Regions from separate parts of the Paraburkholderia sp. BL18I3N2 genome, predicted to be linked through region 1. Evidence: riboswitches for the same ligand, from Rfam matches in the RefSeq annotation. Region 1 holds a riboswitch; the other holds the start of a gene.
The links. Region 1 has a riboswitch for cobalamin ahead of cobG (precorrin-3B synthase). Riboswitches for the same ligand answer to the same signal wherever they lie in the genome.
Positions count from the first base shown of each region.

Region 1 (5,996 bases):
CCATCGTGCGCATATCCACATCGGACGACCGCAGTTCACCTAGCGTGACCGTGCGCAGTGTGCCGCCAGGCCGGCCGATATCGCGGCCCAGCACCACCTGGGTCTGTGCGGCGCGACACTCCCGCACGATATCCAGCGCCTTATCCAACTGCCAAGGCCGTGCACGCGAAATCGGGTTATAGAACGCCATCACCAGATCCGCTTCGGCCGCATGCCGCAGACGCTTTTCGATGATCGCCCAAGGCTTCAGATTGTCGGACAGCGACAGCATGCAGAAGTCATGGCCCAACGGCGCACCCGCCTGCGCCGCCGTCGCCATCGCCGCCGACACACCCGGCAAGATCGTCAGTTCGACCGCAACCCAGTCCGCGTTATCCGACGACTCCAGCGCCTCGAGCACAGCCGCCGCCATCGCGAATACCCCCGGATCGCCCGACGACACCATCACCACGGAACGTCCCTCGCTCGCCAGTTCGAACGCATGCCGCGCGCGTTGTATTTCCTCGCGATTGTCCGTGCCGTGCACGCGCTGGTCGGCGCGCAACGGGCCGGCCATTTTCACGTAGGTGTCGTAGCCGAGAATATCGGTGGCTCCGTCGAGCGCCGTGCGTGCGGCCGGCACCATCAGATCGGCGCTGCCAGGGCCGAGGCCGATCACGGTCAGACGGCCACGCGCGCGGCCGATCGTGTCGGGATCTATGGCGAGCGGCGCCAAGGCAAGCGCGACGCCTGCCGCCGCATCGTTGTGCAGCGTCTCGTAGGGGATGCGCAGCGCGGCATGCAGCAGATTGGCCGGCGGCTCGCCATCTTCTGGACCTGGTAGTGCGAAACGCAACGGCACCTTCAGGTGCGCCGCGGCCTCGGCAAGCGCCGGGTTGGCCATGCATTCAGACGAGGCGAGCAATGCCGCGAGCGACAGCGGCGCGAGCCCCTGCGCATCCAAGGCGTTGCGCACGCGCGTCACGATCTCGCCATCCACGGCCGTCACTGCAGCAACCACGCTGCGTGGATGAATCACCAGTTCATCGTCGCGTCCGTCCCATGCCCGCGGCGTAACGCGGATCGCGAGACGCGCCGAGTCGGAGCGGGGCAGTTGCGCGTCATCGAGCCACGGCGCTTCGCCTTCGATGCGCGTGCTCTCGCCGGCCAGCATATCCGACACGAAGCGCTTGCCTTGGCCGAGATCGGCGAGCGTGTAGCCCTCGGGCGGATTCAGCACGCAGGTGCCGAAACGCAGTTCGCCGCTTGTCGTGATGGCCGGCGGCACGGCCAGCAGCGCGGCAATCTCGCGCGCCATCAGGTTGACGCCGGCAAGACCGCCGAGCAGCGGCACGACCGCGCTGCCATCCTCGGCGACAGCCAGCACCGGCGGCTCGACGCCCTTGTTCGACAACGACGGAGCCAGACAGCGAATCACGATGCCCGCCGCGCACAACGCGACGATCGGCGTGCCGCGTGCATACAGTTCCCGCAGATGCGCGCCGAGTTCGCTGTACGACACGTCCGCCTCGACGCGTCCCTGCAACGCATGCACCTGGCTGCCCGCGTACAGCGCCTGAACGCGCCGCGCCGTCGCCAATGCGCCCGCGCCGAGAATCACGATCGCGGGTGCGCTCATCCTTGCCATTTTTCCCCCGGCACCACCAGCAGCGAAAAATACGGCGACGCCATCGGATCGACTTCGGCGAGCGGCACGATGCGCTGATTGCCCATCGTTGCGCGTTCGACGTAGAGCGCGCGGCCCGCGAGACCGAGTTCGCCGAGCACGCGCCGCACCTTGTCGAAGTTGCGGCCGAGTTTCATCACGACGGCGGCGTCGGCATCGGCGAGACGGCGGCGCAATTCGTCTTCGGGCAACACGCCCGAGAGCACCGAGAGGCTCTGATTGCGATACACCAGCGGCGCGCCGAGTACGGCCGCGCCGCCGAGCATCGAGCACACGCCCGGCACCACTTCGCTTTCGTAGCGCGCCGCGAGCCGGTCGTGCAGATACATGTACGAGCCGTAGAAGAACGGATCGCCTTCGCAGATCACGGCGACGTCACGGCCCGCATCGAGATGCGCGGCGACGACTTGCGCGGCGGTGTCGTAGAAGTCGGCAATGATCGCTTCATACGAAAGCGGCGGTTCGAGCGCTTCGGTGGTGACGGGATAAACGAGCGGCAGATGCTGCTGGGCATCGTGCAAATGCGCTTCGATGATGCTGAACGCGTTGCCCTTCTTGCCCTTGGCAACGAAGTATGCGACCACCGGCGACGCCTTCAGCAAGCGCAGCGCCTTCAGCGTGATGAGTTCCGGGTCGCCGGGGCCGACGCCGAGTCCGAACAAACGTCCTTGCGCCGTCATTTATTCGACCTCCGTGGCCAGCGCATTCACGGCGGCCGCCGCCATCGCGCTGCCGCCGCGCCGGCCATGCACCACCACGAAGGGCACGCCGCGGCTGTCGTCCGCGAGCATCGCTTTCGATTCGGCCGCGCCGACAAAACCAACGGGAAAGCCGAGAATCAACGCGGGTTTTGGAGCGCCGGAGTCGAGCATATCGAGCAGATGAAAGAGCGCGGTCGGCGCATTGCCGATCACGACGACGCTGCCCGCCAGATGCGGCCGCCACAATTCGAGCGCCGCCGCCGAGCGGGTATTGCCGAGTTCGCGGGCGAGCGACGGCACGTCCGGATGCGTTAGCGTGCAGATGACCTCGTTGTTGGCCGGCAGCCGCGCGCGCGTGATGCCTTGCGCGACCATGCCGGCATCGCACAGGATCGGCGCGCCTTGCGCGAGCGCCGCGCGGCCCGCCGCGCCCGCGCCTGCGGAAAATTGCAGATCGTCGATCACATCGACCATACCGCACGCGTGGATCACCCGCACCGCGAGTTTTTCGAGGTCGGCGGGAATGCGCGACAAGTCAGCCTCCGCGCGGATCGTCGCGAAGGATTGGCGATAGATCTCCTGACCGTCGCGAATGTAATCAAGCATCGGTGTCACTCCGGACCAGGCGTTCGAGCATGTCGGCGGCCTGGTCGATCGTCAGTTGGCGCGCGACGCAGTGGCCGAAGCCGGGCTGGCCGTCGCGTCGATAAAAGTCATAGAGGCCGGGCGCCGCGGCCAGCAGCGTGTACGGCGCGCAATGCGCGGCGGCGCACGAGCGCGAGCAGCCGCTCAGATGCACGTCGACGCCGGCAGGCAGGCGAGCCGCGAGGCGCAACGCGTCGGTCTTGGTGTCGGCGAGGCCCTTCGCGCAGCCGCTCGATCCGGCGCATGCGATCAGGTGCGTGATCGCTTGTGCGGGTTCGCAGGCGAGACCGAGCGCGTTCAGGCCGGACAACACGGTGGGGACGGCGGGCGTGGCGATGTCGGGTAGTAGCACGCTTTGCCAGGGTGTCAGGTGAAGCGTGGCGTTGCCGTGCTGTTGAGACAGCGTGGCGAGGGCATGCAGCGTGTCGGCGTCGAGGCGTCCCAGCGGCGGTTGGCCGCCGACGTGCCAGGTTCCGGGCACGCGTTGGGCGTGGGCGCCAAGACGGAGATTGGCGTCGGCTGGTGTGCCGCGATGCCAGTTGGTCAGCTTCGCGTTTTGCGTCAGCGGGAAGTCGAGATATCGCTGGGCGTGATGCAGTACCGCGTCGACGGTATGCGCGGTTAGCAGGTGGCGCATGCGTGTGGCGTCGGCGGCGGCGAGGTCGAGGAGTGTGAGGAGCAGCGCGCGAACCAGTGCCGGCACTTGTGAAGGCAGGATCGCGGCTAGTGCGCCTGTGCGGTTCACGCCCGGTTTTCCAGGCCCGGTGCCTTGGCTTTGCATGAGAGCGCCGGCATAGGCGCCCACAGGCGGACAACCCGCCAACCCGAACACGAACCGCACGCCGTCCGCATCTTGCGATGCCGCCAGCCACACATCGTGCGGATGATCTACTCTCGCAAGCCGCTCGCCGCCGTCCAGCAGCAGCGCGAATTTCGGCGACAGCGCCGCGAAACGCGTTTCGCTTTGCAGCATGGTGAGTAGTTCGGCGCACAGCGGGCGTGTGTCGAATAGCGCGCATGGATCGCGCCCGGCTGCGGGGCTGATCATGACATTGCGGACGTCGTCGGCTGCGGCGGTGGCCGCTATTGCATCTACAGCGCTGGCAGCCCCGGCGTCCGCAGCGTTCTCCGCAGCCGTCGTGTTCGCATGGCTCGCCGTGCCGTTCGCCGGCATCGGCCCAAGACCCGCATCGGTCAAAGCCGCGATCAACGCCGCCTCTTCACCGCGCTTGACGCCGCGCACCTGCACATTCGCGCGATTGGTCAACTCGACTACCCCGGCCGCGTGCCGCGCGCTAGCGTCAGCGATCGCCCGCGCCTGCGCCGCGCTCAATTCGCCGCCGGGCAGTTTGATCCGGCAAATCCCGCCGTCGCGCGCGGCGACGATGCGCAGCAACCCCGGACACGCCGAGGGCCGCAGCGTGGCGGCCGCGTCGGATAAAACGGAGGTAGGCGAAGCTTGATTCAAGACGGACACCGGGTTTAGCGTCGCGCGACGGCCCGAGCATGCCGTGAGGCGGGCATGGCTGCGGCATCGGTACACCCCGCCCGATGTTGGCTGGCACGAACAGTCTTGCCGGCAGGTCTCCTGGCTGGCAGGTCATGGTCCGCCGCGGCCTTCCCGGTTAAACCAGTGGCGTGGAGCGCAGGCGGACTCGCTGCATACAGTTGCGGGGGCAGCCACAGCGACACTGTGTTCCCTCTTCGGCCCCGAAGGGCACCGGCGGCTGTATTATGCCTTTTTTCGAACAGCACAACGAGGCTGGACGCTTTGACCGGCGTGGCACAGCGCATTATTTGAAGACACAGAATGAGGATGGATGCATGCCCGCGTGGCTGACGGTGGTGGGCATAGGCGACGACGGCTTTGCCGGTCTGGGGAGGCCCGCGCGGCGCGCTTTGCTGGAAGCGTCGGTGGTGTACGGCGGCGAACGTCATCTGGCGATGCTGCCCGCGCGTCTCGCCGCGCGCCGTGCCGCCTGGCCGCGTCCGTTCGATCTCGCACCCTTGCTGGCCGAGCGCGGCGCCGCCGTGTGCGTGCTGGCGAGCGGCGACCCGATGCTGTTCGGCGTAGGCGCTACGCTCGCGCGGCAATTGCCGGCGGGCGAACTGCGGGTGCTGCCGGCGCCGTCGTCGCTGTCGCTGGCGGCCGCGCGGCTCGGCTGGCCGTTGCAGGATGTCGCGACGGCGTCGCTGGTGGGGCGGCCGTTGGCCACGCTGAACGCACATCTGCACGACGGCGCGCGCGTGTTCGTGCTGAGCGCGGACGGGCGCACGCCCGCAGCGCTCGCCGAGCTGCTGAACGCGCGCGGTTTCGGGGCGACCCGCATGAGCGTGCTGGAGCACCTGGGCGGCGAACTGGAGCGGCGCATCGACGGCCGCGCGGATCAGTGGTCCGCGGGCGATGTGGCCGCGCTCAACCTGATCGCGCTCGACTGCCGCGCCACCGAAGGCGCGCCGCGTCTGCCGCTGACCTGCGGTTTGCCTGACGATGCGTTTCGTCACGACGGCCAGTTGACCAAGCGCGACGTGCGTGCGATCACGCTCGCGCGCCTTGCGCCGACGCCCGGCGAATTGCTGTGGGATGTGGGCGCGGGCAGCGGCTCGATCGGCATCGAATGGATGCGCGCGCATTCCAGCTGTCGCGCGATTGCGATTGAAGGGCACGCGGAGCGGCAACGCTTTATCGAACACAATCGCGATGCGTTGGGCGTGCCGGGGCTGCAACTCGTGGCGGGGCGCGCGCCTGACGCGCTGCAGGGGTTGCCGGTGCCGGATGCCGTGTTCATCGGCGGCGGGGTGACGGTGCCGGGCGTGCTGGAGGCCTGCTGGGCTGGTCTGCGCGAGGGTGGGCGGCTGGTCGCTAATGCGGTCACTTTGCAAGGCGAGGCGGTGCTGACGTTGTGGCGCGAGCGGCATGGCGGGACGTTGACACGGATCGCCTTGGCGGACGCGCAACCGCTTGGCGGTTTCGATACGTGGCG
Region 1 is NZ_PVNC01000006.1:229,688-235,683, forward strand. Features, by position in the region: gene cobJ (precorrin-3B C(17)-methyltransferase) at 1-1,618, opposite strand, end outside; gene B0G75_RS18795 (precorrin-2 C(20)-methyltransferase) at 1,615-2,346, opposite strand; gene B0G75_RS18800 (precorrin-8X methylmutase) at 2,347-2,973, opposite strand; gene cobG (precorrin-3B synthase) at 2,966-4,489, opposite strand; cobalamin riboswitch at 4,573-4,752, opposite strand; gene cbiE (precorrin-6y C5,15-methyltransferase (decarboxylating) subunit CbiE) at 4,837-5,996, shown strand, end outside.

Region 2 (5,996 bases), on a different contig from region 1:
GCGTTTGATCGAGCGGTTCGACTTCGGGCAATCCGGGCAAGCGTGGCAATGAAGTCATGAGCGTGTCTGAAAGAGGATGTTGGAATCAAGCTGGAATAAAGCGATCAGCTTGCCGGTGTGTCATGGCCAGCAGGCGATTCGTGACGCGCGCGCGGCGCGGGAATCAGCGCCTCGTGTTCGCCGTCGCGAAGCAGAAGCAACGGATAGCCGAATGCGCGGCTCGCGAGCGCGGGCGTCAACACGTCATGCACCGGTCCGGCATACGCGCCGCCCGCGCCGTCGAGCAGCAGCGCATGGGTCGCGAAACGGCGCGCGAGGTTCAAGTCGTGGCACGAAAACATGACTGTACGCCGAGGCTCGCGCGTCCACGCGGCCAGCGCTTCGAGGCAGTCGATCTGATGATGCAGATCGAGATGCGACAACGGTTCGTCGAGCAGCAGCAACGGCGCGTCCTGGCACAGCACCGCCGCCAGCGCCACGCGTTGCCGCTCGCCGCCCGAGAGCGACAGCACATCGCGAGCGGCGAATGTGGCGAGTCCCAGGAGATCCAGCGCCGCGTGCGCCGCTTCGCGATCGGCTTCGCGCTCCCAGCCCCAGCCGGTGAGATGCGGGAAACGGTTCAGCATCACGATATCGAGCACGCTCGCGCTGAATGCGTCGGGCGCGCTTTGCGGCATCAGCGCGCGGCGTTGTGCGAGCGACAGCGGCGGCCAGTCGGCGAGGCGCGCGCCGTCGAGTTCGACATGTCCCGCCGACGGTTGCAGCAAACCCGCGAGCGTGGAGAGCAAAGTCGTCTTGCCCGCGCCGTTCGGGCCGGCAATGCACCAGATCTCGCCGGCGTGGAAGGTGTGCGTGAAGGCATCGAGCAAGGTGCGCGCGCCGGCACGCAAGGTCAGACGTTGCGCGCTGAGGGTAGCTTCATGAGAAGGAGTGTGACGGGTTTGCATTATCGGCGCCTGTGCAGCAACATCCACAGAAACACCGGTACGCCGATGATCGACGTGATCACGCCGACCGGCAACTGCGCCGGCGCGATCACCGTGCGCGCGACCAGGTCCGCGCCCATCACCGCGACGCCGCCGCCGAGCGCGGCGGCCGGCAGCAGCATGCGCTGATCGTTGCCGAACGCGAGCCGCAGCATGTGCGGCACGACCAGTCCGACAAAGCCGATGGTGCCCGCCGTCGTCACCGCCGCGGCCGCCGCGAGCGAGGCCACCAGATACACCCGCAGACGCAGCGGCATCACCGCGACGCCTAACGCCTGCGCGGCGGCGTCGCCACGCAGCAGCACATTCAGACGCGGCGCGGCGGGCACGATCGCCACCAGCACGATGACGAGCGCGGCGAGCGCCGTCCACGGCATCGCGCCGCCGTTGAGGTCGCCGGTCAGCCAGAACAGCATGCCGCGCAAGCGGTTGTCCGGCGCGAGGTTGAGCAGCAAAGTAATGAGCGCGCCCCAGCCCGCCGCGATCACCGCGCCGGTCAGCAGCAAACGCGGCGAGGTGTCCTGCGGCTCGCCGCGCCACAACTCGCGGCGCGCGAGGCCTAGTACCAGCAGGATCGACACGAACGCGCCGGCGAATGCGCTCGCGTCGACGATCCACCATGCGCAGCCGGCGATCATCGCGACCAGCGCGAAGCTCGCCGCACCGCCCGATACGCCCAATACGTAGGGCTCGGCCAGCGGATTGCGCAGCAGCACTTGCAGTAACGCGCCGGCCAACGCGAGCAACGCGCCGCAGGCGAAGCCCGCCGCCGCTCGCGGCAAACGCAGCGTGCGGACGATCTCGGCGGCCAGGTCGGACGAACTTGAAGCCGGCGCATGCGACGGCATCAGCGCCGCCAGCACGCGCATCGGCGCGAGCGTTACGCTGCCGAGCGCGAGCGACGCCATCAACACCGCCAGCGCGATTCCCGCGAGCGCCAGCCAGATCGCGGCCGCGCGCTTCGCGCTCATCACGCGCAGAGTGGCGGGCATCGAACTCGAAGGGCGATTCATCCGCGCGAACTCAACGAGGAGGTGTAACCATCATTGCTGCTGCCAACCGACCGTGAGATACGCACCGCGCCGTGGCGAGTTATACGAGTAGGCCGTTTCATAGTCCTTGTCCAACAGATTCTGGATTTGCGCGGCCACGTACCATGCTTTCGTGATGTTGTAGCGCGCCGACAGATTCACCACGCCATAGCCGCCCAGTTTGCCGCTGCTGTCATTGCTCGGGCCGCTCACGATCCACTCGCCGCCCACCCGCCACCCGGCGATGCTGCGGTTCACCGTCAGCGCGCCGAAGCGCCGGGCGCGCCGCACGAGGTCGGCATCGTTGTCGAGATCGACGGGATTCTGCAGCGTCACGGAAACGCGCACGTCCGTCTTGCCGACATGGCCGCTCCACGATCCTTCGAGTCCTTGCACCTTCGCATGCCCGACGTTCTCGGCCAGATAGATGCCGGGCGTCACCTGCTCATAGTCGATCAGATTCGAATAGCGCGTCTGGAATGCAGTCAGACGCATCACGCCGAGCGCATTCGATGCGTACTGCAGCGCGGCTTCGATCGAATGGCTGCGCTCCGGCTGGATAGACGGATTGCCGCTGAACGGATAGTACAGATCGTCGAAGCTCGGCGCGCGAAACGAATCCGAATAGCTTGCGCTCACCTTCCAATGGCCGGTGATGTCGAAGCCGTAGCCGAGATAGTAACTGTTCGCTCCGCCGAAATCGGAATACTGGTCGCGCCGCACGTTGGCCTGAATCTGGTTGCGTCCAAAGCGCCCCGTATAGCCGACGAAGCCCGAATCCACATGACGATCCGGCGCCGCGAACGTGTCCGAGTCGAGGCTCTGGTCGAGATGCTCATAGCCGATCTGCAGTTTCTGCTGCGCGGCCAGCGCGAAATCGTTCTGCCATGTGTACTGGCGATTGTCGGTATCGAAGCGCCCGTTGTACGTGCCGTTGGTGTTCGACACGCTGCGGTCGTCGCCCTCGGCGACGATAAAGTGCGTGGTCCACCAGTCCGTCAGCTTGCCGTTCGCGAACACGGAGACCTGGCGCACCTTGCTATACAGGTTGTTCAGATCGGTCGGCAGGCCGTACGCATTGTCGTAGCTGTTGTTGCCGTTCGACTGGAAGTAGCTGACGCCTGCGTCCCATCTGTCGCTGAACTTGTGACGCAGCGAGGCCGAGATGCTCTCGTTCAGATAGCCGTTCGCATTCGGATTGGCGTTGGGGGCCTCCTTCGTGTTCAGCGACGAAAAGCCGTCGTCCTTCGAACGCGCGAGCGAAATGCTGAAGGTCGTGTTGCCGTCTTTATCCAATGCGCCGTTCGCGCCCGCCTGCTGCGTGTGCGTGTGATAGCTGCCGTAGCCGAGCGAAAAATTGAAACGCGGCGGATGGTCGCCGCCGTCTTTCGTGAACACCTGCACCACGCCGCCGATCGCGGCCGAGCCGTATAACGCCGACACGTTGCCGTTCACCACCTCGACGTGATCGATCTGGTCGAGCGGGATCTGCGCGAGTTGCGGGGCACCCAGGCTCACCGAGTCGACGCGCACGCCGTCGATCAGCAGCAGCGATTGCGTCGACGACGCGCCGCGCAAAGAGAGACTGGCTGTCGAACCAGGACCGCCTGTGCGCGAGATCTGCGCGCCGGGTGCGAGTTGCAGGAGGCCGGGCAAATCGGTCGCGGTGGTGTCGGCGATATCCTGCTGATCGAACAGGGACGTCTGCGGGATCGTGTCGGCAAGTGCTTGCGGCGCGCGATCCGCGGTCACCACCACGGGCGACAGCACCGCCGCAGACGGCTCCGCACGCGATGAATCGAGCGCGGAAGAAGATGAAGTTGAAGACGCAGCTTGCGCATGCACGACGGTCGGCAGGCTCGCAAAGGCGAGCAGCGCCGCGCGGGCGATGGGGGACAGCATGGGATGAAAGTCCTGTGGATAGCGTGCGCGGCCCGCTTCCCCGCAGGCCGATGCGTAACGAGGCGTCCGCGTATTTAACATTTTCACGCGTGACGTGCCTCTCCCTCTGGCCGGTATCCGGGCTGGCGACACATCGATCCCGCCTTCCCACGCGAGACGCGCAGTGGCACACTCGCGAGTTGAACTTCCAACACGCGATCAGGATCGACTTGCATGACGAATGCGGTCGCTTACCGTTGCGGGGGCAGCGCAGGTTGGCCCGTTCGGTTGAATCGCGCGCCCTGCTTCCCGTTTAACTGCGTGCGCCGTTGAAAAGCGCACGCGGGCACCAGAGTGCGGGCAGTTTAGGAGCGGCCTCGGAGTCCGTCAAGAATGGTGAAACCGCAGGCCATGTGTTCTGTTAAGTGCAGGCTATTGTCCGACGCGTGGGTACTTTTTCATCATATGGTCGATAAAAAGCCTGCACAAAGCGATGTTGTTACGTCTCGAAACGAGACAATTGTCGGAACCTGCGACATTCCGCGCTAAAATGCGATGTCTTTAGAGGACGCAGCAGATGCTCACCGAACTCGAAACACTTTCACAAAATATCGGCAAGCTGATCGCGATCAGCCAGCGCCACAATGAAGCGCGACTCGCGCTCGAAGAGCAACTCGCGCAATCGCGCGCCGATGCCGAAGCCACGCGCACGGAACTTGCAATGCTGCGCGAGGAACGTAACGCGCTGCAGGCGGAACGCGACGCGCTTTCGGCAAAGATCGACGACGCACAAGTGCGCCTGAATGCGATCCTCGAGAAGCTGCCACGTGCCCGCGCGCATAGTGAGCCGGACAACCAGCTCGATCTGCTCGAGCCCGCTCAGCAAGTAGCCGAAGCCGAGAGCGACGTGACCCGCCACGGAGAAAATGCATGACCACCAAGCAGATCGAAGTATCGATTCTCGGCGTGCCCTATCGCCTCGCCTGCTCACCGGAAACGGAAGCGGCGCTGCTCGAAGCGGTCGCACGCGTCGACGCCGAAATGTCGAAGATCCGCAATAACAGCAACGTGCGCGGCACGGATCGCATTGCTGTCATGGCTGCGCTGTCGCTGGCATCGGAACTGCTTCGATTGCAATCGAGCGTGAGACACGGAGAAGCATTTCCCGCTGAGGAAATCCGGCGTACAATGCATCAAATGAACGAACAACTAGGTACTGTGATTGAGCAGTACAGCATGCAATAAGCTTCGTGTGTTATCGTGCTGCCGGTCCTGAGATCGGCGGCGGATTCAAACGGAATGTGTGAGCACAAGGTGTGCAAGATTCAGCAAACGTTTGAGTTCAATCGGTAGTTGGTTTCAGCTTCATCGGTTTAGCTTCCCTGCCTGGTTCGCCAAGGTCATATATTCCTTGAACCAATGCCATGTGCACGGTTGCGGAAATTTGTAGCACGGGTGTGCGCGTCACTCTGTCTGATGTACCCGAAGTGTTGCTAACTGCGACCAATTCTGAACCCCCGGTTCAGGATGCCGGCCTAGCGGCTAAGGCGGGGACCTTATTTAGAACGGCATCGGACTTCGGTTCGGTGCCGTTTTTCTTTGGGCGCTGTTTTTTGTTCGCCGATTTCTCCCGCATCTTCAACCCCTTAACGTTCAATTCGATTCATGCGCTACTGGCTAATGAAGTCCGAACCGGACGAAGCAAGCATCGACCATCTCGCCAATGCACCGCATCGCACGTTGCCGTGGACCGGCGTGCGCAACTATCAGGCGCGCAACTTCATGCGCGACATGATGCAGGTCGGCGACGGTGTGCTGTTCTATCACTCGAGCTGTCCTGAGCCCGGCATCGCGGGTATTGCGGAGGTATCGTCCACCGCGTATCCGGATCCCACGCAGTTCGACAAGAAGAGCCCCTACTACGACGCGAAGTCGTCGCAGGAAACACCGCGCTGGGTGCTCGTCGACGTGGTGTTCAAGAAGAAGATCCCGCTGATTCCGCTCGCCGCGTTACGCGAGCATGACGAACTCGCTGACATGCGCGTGCTCGCCAAGGGCAACCGCCTGTCGATCACACCGGTGACCGAAGCCGAATGGC
Region 2 is NZ_PVNC01000004.1:115,628-121,623, reverse strand. Features, by position in the region: gene cobT (nicotinate-nucleotide--dimethylbenzimidazole phosphoribosyltransferase) at 1-58, opposite strand, end outside; gene B0G75_RS13705 (ABC transporter ATP-binding protein) at 105-947, opposite strand; gene B0G75_RS13700 (iron ABC transporter permease) at 947-1,999, opposite strand; gene B0G75_RS13695 (TonB-dependent receptor domain-containing protein) at 2,030-3,919, opposite strand; cobalamin riboswitch at 4,010-4,267, opposite strand; gene B0G75_RS13690 (ATPase) at 4,476-4,832, shown strand; gene B0G75_RS13685 (cell division protein ZapA) at 4,829-5,143, shown strand; RNA gene ssrS (6S RNA) at 5,275-5,456, shown strand; gene B0G75_RS13675 (EVE domain-containing protein) at 5,564-5,996, shown strand, end outside.
Region 2: it holds a riboswitch for cobalamin, as region 1 does, so the genes downstream of both, B0G75_RS13695 (TonB-dependent receptor domain-containing protein) here and cobG (precorrin-3B synthase) in region 1, are expected to answer to the same signal.